2 linked regions of the Mesorhizobium shangrilense genome follow. The protein of the gene in region 1 interacts with the protein of each later gene in a pairwise test. Links are inferred from orthologs where the notes say so. Each region holds a gene or a part of one and is shown on either strand. Other genes may lie near its edges.

Region 1 (6,879 bases):
ATCCGGAGTTCGTTCGAGGCCTCCCGCCGCGCGACAAGGTGAATTGGCGGATCGACCGGCAGGCGCTGACGGTGACGCCGGATCCGGCGGTGCCGGGCCTCGAGGAATTCGTGCTGCCGCTCGAGCCGATGATCGGCTGCTTCGGCGTCGCGCCCGCCTATGGGCAGGCGTTCTCCACCGCGACCAGCGCCGAGAACGGCGGCAACATGGACTACCGGGGCTTCTGCCCCGGCGCGACGGTCTGGTTCCCCGTCGCCGTGCCCGGCGCGCTGTTCTTCCTCGGTGACTGCCACGCCACCCAGGGCGACGGCGAGATCGTCGGGACCGGCATCGAGACCTGCTTCGAGGTCGAGGTGCGCCTGACGGTCGAGAAGGGCCGCAATCTCGTGTGGCCGCGCGGCGAAAACGCCACCGACATTTTCTCGATCGGCAATGCGAGGCCGCTCGACCAGGCGCTGCAGCACGCCACGACCGACATGTTCAACTGGTTGACGGGCGACTACGGCCTGAGCCCTGCAGCCGCCAGCCATCTCATGGGACAGGTCGTCCGTTACGACGTCGGCAACGTCTTCGATCCGGCCTACACGATGGCGTGCCGCATCGAGAAGAAATGGCTGCCGAAGCGCTGACGGCCCGGGCCGTCTCGGCGCTTTCCCGCCCTAATCGCCGGTCCTTGCCTCCAGAAACCTGATCCGGTTGCCGAACGGGTCGATCACGGTGCATTCGAGCCCCCAGTCCTGCCGCTCGAGCCCCGGCCGGTTGTATTTGTAGGGCTTGCCGACCAGCTGCTTCTGCCAGGCCTCGACGCCCTCCATGTAGACCAGGCAGGTTGCGCCCGGACTGGCGTCGCCTGAATGCTCGCTGAGGTGCAGCTTCATGCCTCCGAGCGAAACCTGGCAGTAGAGCGGCATCTGGGGAGCAAAGCGGTGCTCCCAGTCGATCTCCATGCCTAGCCAGCCGACGTAGAATTCCCGCGCCTTGTCCTCGTCGAAGATGCGCAGGATCGGCACCGGCTGCGTGAAGGCGATTGCGGGCTCCGCGCCGTGTGCCGCCCTCTCCTGCCCGTCCGCTTCCTCACTCTCGATCTTCGCCGCCAGCACGTTCCAGCTCTCCGTGCCGAACTGCCGCGCCACGACCTCCAGCGCCTCGCTGTGCGAGACGGTCAGTCCCTTGATGCCCAAGGCCTCGCGCATGGCTTTCGCCATCGCCTTCGCGTCCCGAAAAGTCCGCATGTCGTTCCAATCCTTCGCCGCCGATGGACGTGCCGCACAGCGCCCGCATTGCCGTCGCGCCCATCGGTCCGGATGGATCGGGGAAAGACGTGGTCATCTGGATGCGTTCGCCATGCTCTTTGGGAGCGCGGGCTGCCGGCCGCATCCGGCCGTCGCCGGAAAACTCGCACTGCCGCCCGGCCGCGTCAAGGCGCGGACCCGCCCGGCGGTGATCGTGCAACGATCCACAGGCTCGCATTGACTTCGAGAACAAACCATAGACGAAGCTGGCCTTTTGACCTCGAATCACTACATTCGCGAGAGATGTCCGGATTCCCCAACGATATGCCCTTCTTCGACGAGGAGCCCGCGCCCCGCGGCGGCGAGGCTCCGCGCGCGCCCGCGTCCGGCATAGCCGCCCGAGCGCTCGCCGCGCGGCAGGGCCACAACACTCCGCCCGACTACCTGAAGGGCCTCAATCCCGAGCAGCGGCTCGCAGTCGAGACGACGGAAGGCCCGGTGCTCGTGCTCGCCGGAGCCGGCACCGGCAAGACGCGCGTGCTCACCACCCGCATCGCCCACATCCTCGCCACCGGTCGCGCCTATCCGAGCCAGATCCTGGCCGTCACCTTCACCAACAAGGCGGCGCGCGAGATGAAACAGCGCATTGGCCTGCTGGTCGGCGAGCAGGTCGAGGGGATGCCGTGGCTCGGCACCTTCCACTCGATCGGTGTAAAACTCCTGCGCCGCCATGCCGAACTAGCCGGCCTGAAGTCGGGCTTCACCATCCTCGACACCGACGACGTCATTCGCCTGCTGAAGCAGCTCATCCAGGCTGAGGGGCTGGACGACAAGCGCTGGCCGGCCCGCACCTTCGCCAACATGATCGACGGCTGGAAGAACAAGGGCCTGGGGCCCAAGGAGATCCCCGAGGGCGACGCCCGCTCCTTCGCCAACGGCAAGGGCCGCGAACTCTACGCCGCCTACCAGGACCGCCTGCAGACGCTGAACGCCTGCGACTTCGGCGACCTGCTCTGCCACCCGATCCGAATTTTCCGCGCGCAACCGGACGTGCTCGCCGAGTACCACCGCAAGTTCAAGTACATCCTGGTCGACGAGTACCAGGACACCAACACCGCGCAGTACATGTGGCTGCGGCTGCTCGCGCAGCGATCGAAATCGGCGGGCGGCGCCAACTCCCAGGCCGAAGGCCGAGCGCGCGACCGCGCGCCGGGCGATGTTTCGCCCGCCCCCGCGGAGGCCAGCGAGCGAAGCAAGCGCTCGGCCGTGAGCGTAAATATCTGCTGCGTCGGGGACGACGACCAGTCGATCTACGGCTGGCGCGGAGCCGAGGTCGACAACATCCTGCGCTTCGACAAGGATTTTCCGGGCGCCACCGTCGTCCGGCTGGAGCGCAACTATCGCTCGACCGCCCATATCCTGGGCGCGGCCTCGCATCTCATCGCCCACAACGAGGGCCGTCTCGGCAAGACGCTGTTCACCGAGCACCCCTCGCCTGACGACCCGAAAGTCAATGTCCACGCCGCCTGGGATTCGGAGGAGGAGGCGCGCGCGGTCGGCGAGGAGATCGAGGCGCTGCAGCGCAGCGGGCACAATCTGAACGACATGGCGATCCTGGTGCGCGCCTCGTTCCAGATGCGCGAGTTCGAAGACCGCTTCGTCACCATGGGCCTCAACTACCGCGTCATCGGCGGCCCCCGCTTCTATGAGCGGCAGGAGATCCGCGACGCGATGGCCTATTTCCGCGTGGTCGCGCAAGGCGCGGACGACCTCGCCTTCGAGCGCATCGTGAATGTCCCGAAGCGCGGCCTCGGCGAAGCGACCATCCGCCAGATCCACGATACCGCGCGCGCCATGCGCATCCCCATGCTGGCCGCTGCCGCCAACCTCGCCGAGAGCGACGAACTGAAGCCGAAGCCGCGCGCAGCACTGCGCGAGGTCGCGGCCAACTTCGCCCGCTGGCAGGAGATGCTGGACACCAAACCCCACACCGAGCTCGCCGAGATCATCCTGGAGGAGTCCGGCTACACCGACATGTGGAAGAACGACCGCTCGGCCGAGGCGCCGGGCCGGCTCGAAAACCTCAAGGAGCTGATCCGCTCCATGGAGGAATACGAGTCGCTGCGCTCCTTCCTCGAGCACGTCGCGCTGGTCATGGACGCCGAGCAGAACGAGGATATGGACGCCGTGTCCATCATGACGCTGCATTCGGCCAAGGGCCTGGAATTCGAGACGGTCTTCCTGCCCGGCTGGGAGGAAGGCCTGTTTCCCCACCAGCGCGCATTGGACGAAGGCGGCCGTTCGGGTCTGGAGGAGGAACGCCGCCTCGCCTATGTTGGCCTCACCCGGGCCAAGAAGAACCTGCACCTCTGGTTCGTCTCCAATCGCCGCATCCACGGGCTCTGGCAGTCGACCATCCCGTCGCGCTTCCTCGATGAGCTTCCCGAGGCCCATGTCGAAATCAGCGAGGGCGGCTCCTCCTACGGTGGCTACGGCAATTCCTATGGCGGATCTGGCCGCGGCGGCTTCCGCGAACCGGGCCGCCAGAACCCCTACGGGGCCTCGCGCTTCGATTCGGTCGGCGAAAAGTCCTTCTCGAACAGCTATTCGACGCCCGGCTGGGCTCGCGCCCAGGCGAACCGCACGGAGGCGACCGACCGCAACTGGGGCTCGCGCTCCGGCCACCAAGTCGAGCGCATCGGCTATGGCGAAACCGATTCCGGCTACGGCGCCGGCCGCGGCTCGGTGAAGGGCCGCACCATCGATGGCGAGCTGGTCGCGAAATCCGTCTCCGACACTCCGTCCGCCTTCCATGTCGGCGACCGCGTGTTCCACCAGAAGTTCGGAAACGGCAACATATCGGCCATCGAAGGCAACAAGCTCACCATCGACTTCGACAAGGCCGGCCAGAAGAAGGTGCTCGACGGGTTCGTCACCGCCGTGTGAACTTTCTCCCCGTCGTCACGTCGCTCCGCACACATCCGCGTGAGTGGACTTTGGGGACGCCATCGGTTAGCCAACCCCGGCAAACATCCATCTGGACATTTCCCCCGGACCCTCCTTTGTCGCGCTATCGCAGTATTTTCGGCCTTCTCGCCCTCATCTTCGTCGTCTGCGCCGCAGTCGAACTCGTGCTGCGCTGGTCCGGCGCCGGCGTGTCACTGACGGACACGAGGGGCGTCGGACAGGTCGGGCTGTTCGTCATCATCATCCCGTTCCTGATCGGTTTCGCGGCTAGGCGCGGCGGCGGGCCACTCGTCTTCATGAAGCCCTACAACGCCAATTTCGGCCGCGCCCTGGCCGGTTTCGCGGCGATGTGGGTCCAGGCCGTCCTGCTGATGATCATTGCCTATGCCCTTCTCAGCTGGATGGGCTATGTCTCGTGGTCGCAGGAAGCCTGGGCGAATTTCTCGCTCACTCTGCTCCGCAAGACGATCACCGCGCTGCTGGTGGTCGTGGTCCTCGCCTATACCGAGGAGATGATCTTCCGCGCCTTCGTCATGCGCCACCTGAGATACAACGGCACGTTCTGGGTCGGCTTCTGGGCGGTGGTCATCGGGTCGGCGATCTTCTCCGTGACCCATCTGATCTCCTACAAGGACGCGTGGACGCTCTGGGATGTCGGCGGGCTGCTGTTCGGGCTATGGCTGCTGGGCTCACTGTTTGCGATCACCTACATCGCGACCGGCTCCATCGCCTGCTCCATGGGCGTTCATGCAGGCCTGCTCGGGTTCAAGGTTTTCCTGCGCCGCACCGACCTGCTCGTCTACCAGCCCGACGTCTGGTGGCTCGGCGGCACCGAGGACATCCGCATGGCGCCGATCAGCTGGCTGCTGATGATCCTCATCGCGGCGATCACCTGGGCCACGCGCCACCAGTTGCGGAAGCATTTTTATATCGAGCCCGCCATCGCCGATTGGGACAAGCCCGGCAGGGCGACAACCGACCGGACCTCGACTACCCGGAACTGACGGTCGTTCGCAGCCGGCAGACCTCCAAGGTTCCCCGCGGCGGTTATTCGCCCCAGCGGTCCAGAAAAGCCTCGATCGGCAAGGCCTGCATGTCTGGGATGGCGTCCGCCAGTCTGTCCAGCGGCCAGTCCCACCAGGCCAGCGCCTCAATCCTGGCGCTGATTTCCTCCGAAAACCGTCTTCGCACCGCGCGCGCAGGCACACCCGCGACAATCGTATACGCCGGCACATCGCGCCGGACGACGGCATTGGCACCAACGATCGCACCGTTGCCGATGGTGACGCCGGGCAGGATGACGGCGCCATGCCCGATCCACACGTCGTGACCGATGACAACCGCCTTCGCCTGCCGCCGCTGCCTGAAGCCCTGGTCGACGCCGAGATAGCGAAAATATTCGTTCGGCCGATAGCTCACCTTGTGTGTGGTCAGCCGTTCCACCGGGTGTTCGAGCGCGTTGATGCGCGTGTCTGCGGCAATCGAGCAGAATTTTCCGATGGTCGTGTAGATGGCTTCGGCGTGGCGCTCGAAATAGGTAAAATCGCCGACCGTCACCTCGCGCAGGATGACGCGCTCGCCGATCGCGGCAAATCTTCCCAGCCGGCAGGACTTCAGCTCCGCCGTGGGATGCGCGCGCGGCTCGGGGTCCTTGAACCTCAGATCGGCGGGATCGTCCATGCGCCGGCTTTACGCCGCCGGCATCGACGCGGCAAGTCAGCCCGGCTTGCCGTTCTTCCAGTTCACCTGCTGCCCATAGAGCGGCACGGTGGTGATCGACATTTTCGCCGAGCCGTCCTGCACCTGCCGCGAATGCGAGAGGTAGATGAGCGTTTCGTTGGCCTTGTCGTAGATGCGGTTCACGACCTGCTTCTTCCAGATCAGGCTGATCCCCTGCTTGAAGACCTCTTCGCCTTCTTCGCTGAGGTCGATGTCGCCGATCGAGATCGGCCCAGTCTGCCGGCAGGAAATGGAGGAATCGGAGGGGTCCTCGAACCAGTTCCCCTTCTGCAGCCGGTCGATCACTCCGCGATCGAAATAGGAAACGTGGCAGGTGACGCCCTCCACTTCCGGATCCTTGACCGCCTCGATGATGATGTCGTTGCCGAGCCAGTCGACGCCGACCTTGCCGACCTCCTGGGCCGCGGCCGGCATGATCGCGGCGGCGAAAAGGCCCGCGAAGGCGAAGGATGAAGCGATTCGGCGCATCTGCGTCTCCAGAATTTGCATGCATCTCACTTGGTGATTGGGAACAACGGCCGCAATGCGATACCGATCCGCCGCCCCGCGCCCACGACAATGTGCAGTCCTCGCGACAGAGTGGCTACTTTTGCAAAGAACCCAGACGGGCTAGATAGAAGGCATGTTGGGCACCAGCACACCGGCACAGACTGTCTCCCGGATCATCCTTGCCGTTGTCGTCCTTGCGGCCGCCACGGGTGCGACCTTTGCCGCCTGGATCGACAACGACGCCGGCATCTTCCGCGCCTTGATCGAATCCGGCCTGTCCTGGTGCTTCTAGAACCCCGCCGAAGCGCAAGTCGGAACCTATTTTCATGATGCGATCGATCCTCATCGGCATTCTCGTCCTTATGGCGGTAGGCGTCGGCTTCCTGACTTTCGACTGGTATCGCCGGCAGAACAGCGGCGAGCCCTATGGCGCAGCCTTCACGCTGACCGA
Region 2 (6,580 bases), on another replicon or contig:
GACCATGGCTGCGGTCCGACTGCTCGGCAACATGATCAAGGACAAGGAGATCGGGCCGCGCATCGTGCCGATCGTCGCCGACGAGGCCCGTACCTTCGGCATGGCCAACCTGTTCCGCCAGGTCGGTATCTATTCGCCGGTCGGCCAACTCTACGAGCCAGAGGATGCCGGCTCGATGCTCTACTACAAGGAAACCAAGAACGGGCAGCTGCTCGAGGAAGGCATCACCGAAGCAGGTGCGATCTCGTCCTGGGTGGCCGCTGCGACGTCTTACAGCGTGCACAACCTCGCCATGCTGCCGGTCTACATCTACTACTCGATGTTCGGCTTCCAGCGCGTCGGCGACCTGATCTGGGCTGCCGCCGACCAGCGCTCGCGCGGTTTCCTTATCGGGGCGACCGCAGGCCGGACGACGCTGGCGGGCGAGGGCCTGCAGCATCAGGACGGTTCGAGCCTGCTGGTGGCCTCGACCGTTCCGAACTGCCGCGCCTACGATCCGACCTTCGCCTATGAGCTGGCGGTCATTCTCGACCACGGCGCCCGCGCCATGATGGAGCAGGGCAAGGACGAGTTCTACTACATCACCGCGATGAACGAGAACTACGCCCAGCCGTCGATACCGGCTGGCGTGGAAGCCGACATTATCAAGGGCCTGTACAAGATCGCCGGCCACAAGCCCAAGAAGAGTGCCGGCCTTGTCCGCCTGCTCGGTTCCGGCACCATCCTGCCGCAAGTGATCGAGGCGGCGCAGATGCTCGCCAATGATTGGGGCGTCGCCTCCGAGGTGTGGAGCGCCACCAGCTTCTCCGAGCTGTCGCGCGATGCACGCGAGGCGGAGCGTCACAACCGCTACAACCCGCTCGGCGAGCCGGTGGTCAGCCATCTCGCCCACTGCCTGCCCGGCAAAGCGCCGATCGTCGCCGCCACCGACTATGTCCGCGCCTATTCGCAGCTGATTGCGTCCTATGTCGAGGCGCCGTTCACCGCGCTCGGCACCGACGGCTTCGGCCGCAGCGACACGCGCTCGGCGCTGCGCGATTTCTTCGAGGTCGACCACCGCCACATCGCCGTGGCAGCTCTGGCGTCACTCGCTGCCGAAGGGTCGGTGACGCGTCAGACGGTTGCCGACGCCATCGCCCGCTACGGCCTCGACGTTGCGGCCGATGCGCCCTGGCTGCGCTGATCCGGGTCGAGTTCCAGTTCTGAAAGAGTTGATATGAGCCAGCAAATGGAAGTCAGGTTGCCAGACATCGGCGACTACAAGAATGTCCCTGTTGTCGAGTTCCTGGTGAAGCCGGGAGACGTCGTGGCGGTGGAAGACCCACTGATGACGGTGGAATCCGACAAGGCGACGATGGAGATCCCGGCACCTTTCGCAGGAACTGTCAGGGAGTTTGCGGTGTCGATCGGCACCCGCGTGTCGCAGGGCGCGCTGTTGCTGACGATCGATGCCGCAGCGCCGGCAACGGCGCCTGCAGCACCGGCGCCGGAAATCATCAAGCCCGAGGCGGCTCCTGCAGCTCCGCCCGTCAAGGCCGAGCTTCCGGCTCAGGTGCAGGCATCACCGGTGCCGGCGCCGGCGCCCGGGAGCAGTGGGCCGGCGGTGCCCCTGGAGACCTCGGCAGGCGCCCATGCGACGCCGTCGGTGCGCGCCTTCGCGCGTGAGCTCGGCGTCGACCTTGGCACGGTGAAACCGTCCGGCGCCAAGGGCAGGATCCTGCGCGAAGACGTTACGGCGCACATCAAGGAACGCCTGGCGGGCGAATCATCGGTGCAGGTGTCGGGCTCCGGCATCGGTGCCGGCCTGCCGGCCTGGCCTGCGGTCGACTATGAGAAGTTCGGCCCCGTCGAACGCCAGCCGCTGTCGCGCATCCAGAAGATCTCAGGCGGCAATCTGACCCGCAACTGGCTCACCATTCCGCATGTCACCAACTTCGACAAGGCCGACGTGACCGGGCTCGAGGAGTTCCGCAAGGAACTCAATGCGGCAAACAAGGACGCCAAGGTGACCATGGTCGCCTTCCTGATCAAGGCGTCAGCGCTGGCGCTCAAGGCCAATCCGCGTTTCAACGCCTCGCTCGACGGCGAGGAGCTGGTGCTCAAGAACTACGTCCATGTCGGCTTTGCCGCCGACACGCCGAAGGGGCTGATGGTGCCGGTGATCCGCGATTGCGACCGCAAGGGCGTGCTCGAGATTGCCACCGAGATGCGGGCGCTGGCTGACAAGGCGCGCGGGGGCGGGCTGTCGGCCGCCGACATGCAGGGCGGCTGTTTCTCGGTGTCGTCGCTTGGCGGCATAGGTGGGGCAGGTTTCACGCCGATCATCAATGCGCCCGAAGTTGCGATCCTCGGTGCCGGCCGTTCGGCGATGGAAGCCATATGGGACGGCAAGGCTTTCCAGCCGAAGCTGATCATGCCGGTCTCGTTGTCGTGGGATCACCGCGTCATCGACGGTGTGGCCGCGGCCAGGTTCCTTGGCCACATCGCTGCCCTCCTGGGCGACTTCCGCCGCGCGATCGTTTGAGGCCGAGATGAGCATCACCGAAATCAGGGTGCCCGAAATGGGCGACTTCAAGGATGTCGCCGTCATCGAGGTCCACATCAAGCCGGGCGACGACGTCGCCGTCGAGCAGACGCTGATCGTGCTCGAATCCGACAAAGCCTCGATCGACGTGCCGGTGCCCTTTGCGGGGCGTATCGCCTCGGTCGAGCTGGCCATTGGCCAGCGCGTTTCCAAGGGCGCGTTGATCGCTACTGTGGAAGCGGCAGCTGCCCCAGGCGAAACCAGGCCTGCAGCCAAACCGGAAGCGCCGGCGGCAGCCGCCATGCCGACCGCGGCAGCCACGCCGTCGCCGGCCCCAGGTGCGGCGCCCGACTGCGACGTGCTGGTGATCGGCGGCGGACCCGGCGGCTATTCCGCCGCATTTCGCGCCGCCGACCTCGGCCAGCGCGTGATCCTGGTCGAGCGCGATGCGACGCTGGGTGGCGTCTGCCTCAATGTCGGCTGCATCCCCTCCAAGGCGCTGCTCCACGTCGCAGCGATCAAGGAGGAGGCCGAGCGCCTCGCCGACCATGGCGTTGCCTTCGACACGCCGACCGTCGACCTGGACAAGTTGCGCAGCTTCAAGGCCGGTGTCGTCTCAAAACTGACCGACGGGCTGAAGGGCATGGCGCGGTTGCGCAAGGTCGAGGTGGTCGGGGGTACGGCGACATTTGCCGACGCCAACGCTGTCGACGTTGCCCTGTCCGACGGCGCGAGCCGCAAGATCGTCTTCGCCAAAGCGATCGTCGCCGCCGGCTCTGTGCCCGTCCGGCTGCCGTTCCTGCCGGACGATCCGCGCATCGTCGATTCCACCGGCGCGCTCGAACTGCCCTTCATCCCCGAACGCATGCTAGTCATCGGCGGCGGCATCATCGGGCTCGAAATGGCCACCGTCTACAGCGCGCTCGGCGCGCGCGTCGATGTGGTCGAGCAACTCGACAGACTGTTGCCCGACGTCGATCGCGACGTGGTCGAGATCTGGCGCAAGCGAAACGCCCATCGCTTCGATGCCATGCTGCTCGGCGCACGCGTCGAAAGCGTGGTCGCGGAGAGGGACGGGCTCGCGGTGACGACGAGCGGCGAGGGCGCTGGCGTCAGGCGCTACGACCTGATCCTGCAGGCGGCGGGCCGGCGACCGGCAGCCGAGGCGCTGCAACTTGCTGCTGCCGGCGTCACGCTCGATGCCAGAGGCTTCATCGAGGTCGACGCGCAGATGCGGACGCGCAACCAGAGCATCTTCGCCGTCGGCGACGTCACCGGCAATCCGATGCTGGCGCACAAGGCCGTGCACCAGGGCCATGTTGCCGCCGAGGCGGCGACAGGGCTCAAGAGCTTCATGGACGCCAAGATCGTGCCGTCGGTCGCTTATACCGATCCCGAAATCGCCTGGGTCGGCGTGACCGAGGACGCGGCCAAGGCTGCGGGGCGCGCCATCGAAGTTGGCAAGTTCCCGTGGGCGGCGTCCGGTCGGGCCATCGCCAACGACGCCGACTACGGCCTGACCAAGCTGGTGTTCGACAAGGAGACGGACCGCGTCATCGGCGGGGCCATCATCGGACCTTCTGCCGGCGACATGGTCGGCGAGATCTGCCTGGCCATCGAGATGGGGGCGGATGCTGTCGACATCGGCAAGACCATTCATCCCCACCCGACTCACGGCGAGACCATCGGCATGGCCGCCGAGGTTGCAGAAGGCGTCTGCACCGACCTGCCGCCGGCGAGAAAACGGGGCTAGCTTTGCTCACCCCCGGCAGCGACCAAGCGCTGCATATTTGGCCGCGAGATAGTCGAGCAGGGGCACGGAAGGCAGCAGGCCGCAGGGTGAGGGGAAGACGGTGTGGATGATGCCGGTCTTGCGCTCGCAGTCCGGCAAGACGTCGCGTCTGTCGCAAAGTTTGCGCCTGGACTCCGTCTGTTACAGCAGTTCGTCCAAGTCGCCGCCTGAATCGGGAGCATAAGGATCTGTGTGGCAGTTACGCTGCCGCCCGGTTGTCGGCGCCGAGTTGATTGTCGTTTGCCATTCCCGGATACCACTTCTCAAAGGTGGCTCGCAGCGAGCCGTCGAGGGTCTGCGTTCGGGTTTGCAGAAAGAGATGCGCGCCGGTCCGGCTCCATTGCATCTGCTGTTTCTTGGCGAAGCGCTTGCTGATGACGGCGTTGACGGTCGCCTCGACGAAGGCGGAGGATATCCGCTCTCCGGACCGGTAGCGCTCGCCGTAGTTGATCAGGCTAGCGTGGTTTGATCCGATATAGGATCGGAACTCGCCGATCGCCGTCAGGAACTTTCTCATGTTCGGATAGTCGGTTTCCGTGGCTTCGGCATCGTCGCGAAGCCAATCGATCTCCTCGCGAGCCCGGTACGTGTTGCCGTGCCACAAGTACCATTTGATCCGTGTCAGCATATCCAGCATGGCGTTGCCGGCCTCCTCGTCATGATGGCAAAGGCCTTGGGCGAATTGGCGAAGCACGGTGATCCGCATTGTAATATGGAACCAGTCCAGCACATGCTCGCTGGCCGGCGCGATCATTTCGGCCAGTGACCGCACTTCCTCGCCACCGTCAGTGATGAAGGTGATGTCCTGGTTGGCCTGCACGCCCTGCTTCTTGAGATGGTCGAAGATCCGGCGCTGCGGCTTGCGATCGTGACCATGGACGAAGCCGATATAGCGCGGTTCGCCATCCTCAGGCAGAGAGCGGCCGACGATCAGCTCGAAGTTCTTCTTCCGGTCGTCACGATCCCGGATGTATCCGCCATCAAGGCCGACGACGATGCGGCCGTCGGGAATTGGCAAGTCCGCCCAATCTTGAGGGCAAGAATCCTGCATGAAAGAAACCCGCTCTTCCGTCAGCTCCCGCTCGATTCGAGTGGCCGTTTTCAGGGCATGCTTGCGTATCGTCGTGGCGTTGGTCCCGCGGTCGACAGGCAACACGTCGGCTAGCAACTCGGCCGCGGCGGCATACGGCACCAGCGAGGCCCAGCGCGTTTAGAGATAAAGGCGTTCGGGCGCGATGTGATCGGGGATCAATTGCCGCAACGGCGACACCGTGCCCGGCCCCTTGCGCCCTTCGTCTTTTGGCAGAGCGTATCGCGGGCTCCTGAGCCGGACATCGCCGAACAGCGTGTGGAAGGTGACGGGATAATATCCTTTGTGTCGCAACCGGAGGCCGTCCATATCGCGGCTTTCCTTTAGCCACAGGTCCACTTGCGTCTCCACCATCTTCTGCTGAAGTCTGGCAAGCAGGGCCTTGCCCTCGGCGAGTGACAGGCCGAGATCTTCCGCACCCGTTGTGACCTTCGTCATGTCGGCGATGATCTCGCGGTCGATCATTCCGCTGTCGTCGCCGGTGAGTTCCATGACGATCTGAACCTGCATGCTGTATCTCCTTGCCGATTATGCCACACAGTGCTCCGGTCACGCGATCATTGCCCCCGGACATTCAGCAGATCGCGGTGACGACGCTGCCCTTCTTGCTGCCGATCTGCTCGCGAACGAGCATGGTTCGGACGGACACATCACATCTGCTGATGCATATGCGTGAGATGTTCGTTCCGCCGCAGGCGCTTATTGGCTTGCCGTCGCTTGAACGGCTTGCCCAGAAGGTCTTCGCGGCTCTCGATCCGGAAAAGCAGCTCTTGCAATTCCTCCGCCCGATCCGGATCGTCGAAAATTGCCAAGGATCGGGTGTCGCTGATTTCCTGGATGAGCGCCAACGCCGTCATGACATCCTCATCCGTTTCCAGTCCAAAGGCCTCGTCCTTCCGATGCATCCAGCTCTCCGCGCCGCCGCTGCCCTCTGGCGGGCAATTGCCATCGCCACCGATGCAACAGGGATAAAGCGTTCTTGGTTTGGCGGCGCGCCGCTCTTCCAGCCGCACCTCATGCCCCCAGGGAACATTGAGATCGTATTCGTAGAGAAACCGGCTGCCCTTCCGCAGTTTCAGGGCATTGAGCCCAATGTCGGGCGATTCCGCAGTCAGCTCCCATGAGCCGTAGCAGACAGTATGCACGACGAACTGCCCTCCCAGCCCATCACGAT

What was found.
Region 2: the proteins of PD284_RS11660 (region 1) and lpdA interact in binary tests that used the Escherichia coli proteins (3 or more experiments, as listed by UniProt). The link is inferred for Mesorhizobium shangrilense from one-to-one orthologs.

Annotation. Positions count from the first base shown.
Region 1 is NZ_JAQGPN010000001.1:2,404,708-2,411,586, reverse strand. The notes cover bases 1,223-4,378. They hold PD284_RS11660 (ATP-dependent helicase), read left to right. Parts: upstream 1,223-1,535; coding sequence 1,536-4,178; downstream 4,179-4,378. Other genes in these bases: PD284_RS11655 (CPBP family intramembrane glutamic endopeptidase), read left to right, coding at 4,295-4,378; PD284_RS11665 (glyoxalase superfamily protein), read right to left, coding at 1,223-1,232. Also shown: PD284_RS11670 (acetamidase/formamidase family protein), read left to right, coding at 1-629; more of PD284_RS11665, read right to left, coding at 660-1,222; more of PD284_RS11655, read left to right, coding at 4,379-5,203; PD284_RS11650 (LbetaH domain-containing protein), read right to left, coding at 5,247-5,879; PD284_RS11645 (CreA family protein), read right to left, coding at 5,916-6,407; PD284_RS11640 (hypothetical protein), read left to right, coding at 6,562-6,720; PD284_RS11635 (SCO family protein), read left to right, coding at 6,755-6,879. UniProt on the Escherichia coli protein: A helicase with DNA-dependent ATPase activity. Unwinds DNA duplexes with 3'-5' polarity. Translocates on single-stranded DNA with 3'-5' polarity. Initiates unwinding more efficiently from a nicked substrate than double-stranded DNA.
Region 2 is NZ_JAQGPN010000002.1:222,390-228,969, forward strand. The notes cover bases 2,048-4,904. They hold lpdA (dihydrolipoyl dehydrogenase), read left to right. Parts: upstream 2,048-2,531; coding sequence 2,532-4,277; downstream 4,278-4,904. Other genes in these bases: PD284_RS24570 (2-oxo acid dehydrogenase subunit E2), read left to right, coding at 2,048-2,524. Also shown: mdeB (alpha-ketoglutarate dehydrogenase), read left to right, coding at 1-1,183; more of PD284_RS24570, read left to right, coding at 1,229-2,047; PD284_RS24585 (IS1096 element passenger TnpR family protein), read right to left, coding at 6,057-6,551; PD284_RS24590 (WGR domain-containing protein), read right to left, coding at 6,518-6,580. UniProt on the Escherichia coli protein: Lipoamide dehydrogenase is a component of the glycine cleavage system as well as of the alpha-ketoacid dehydrogenase complexes.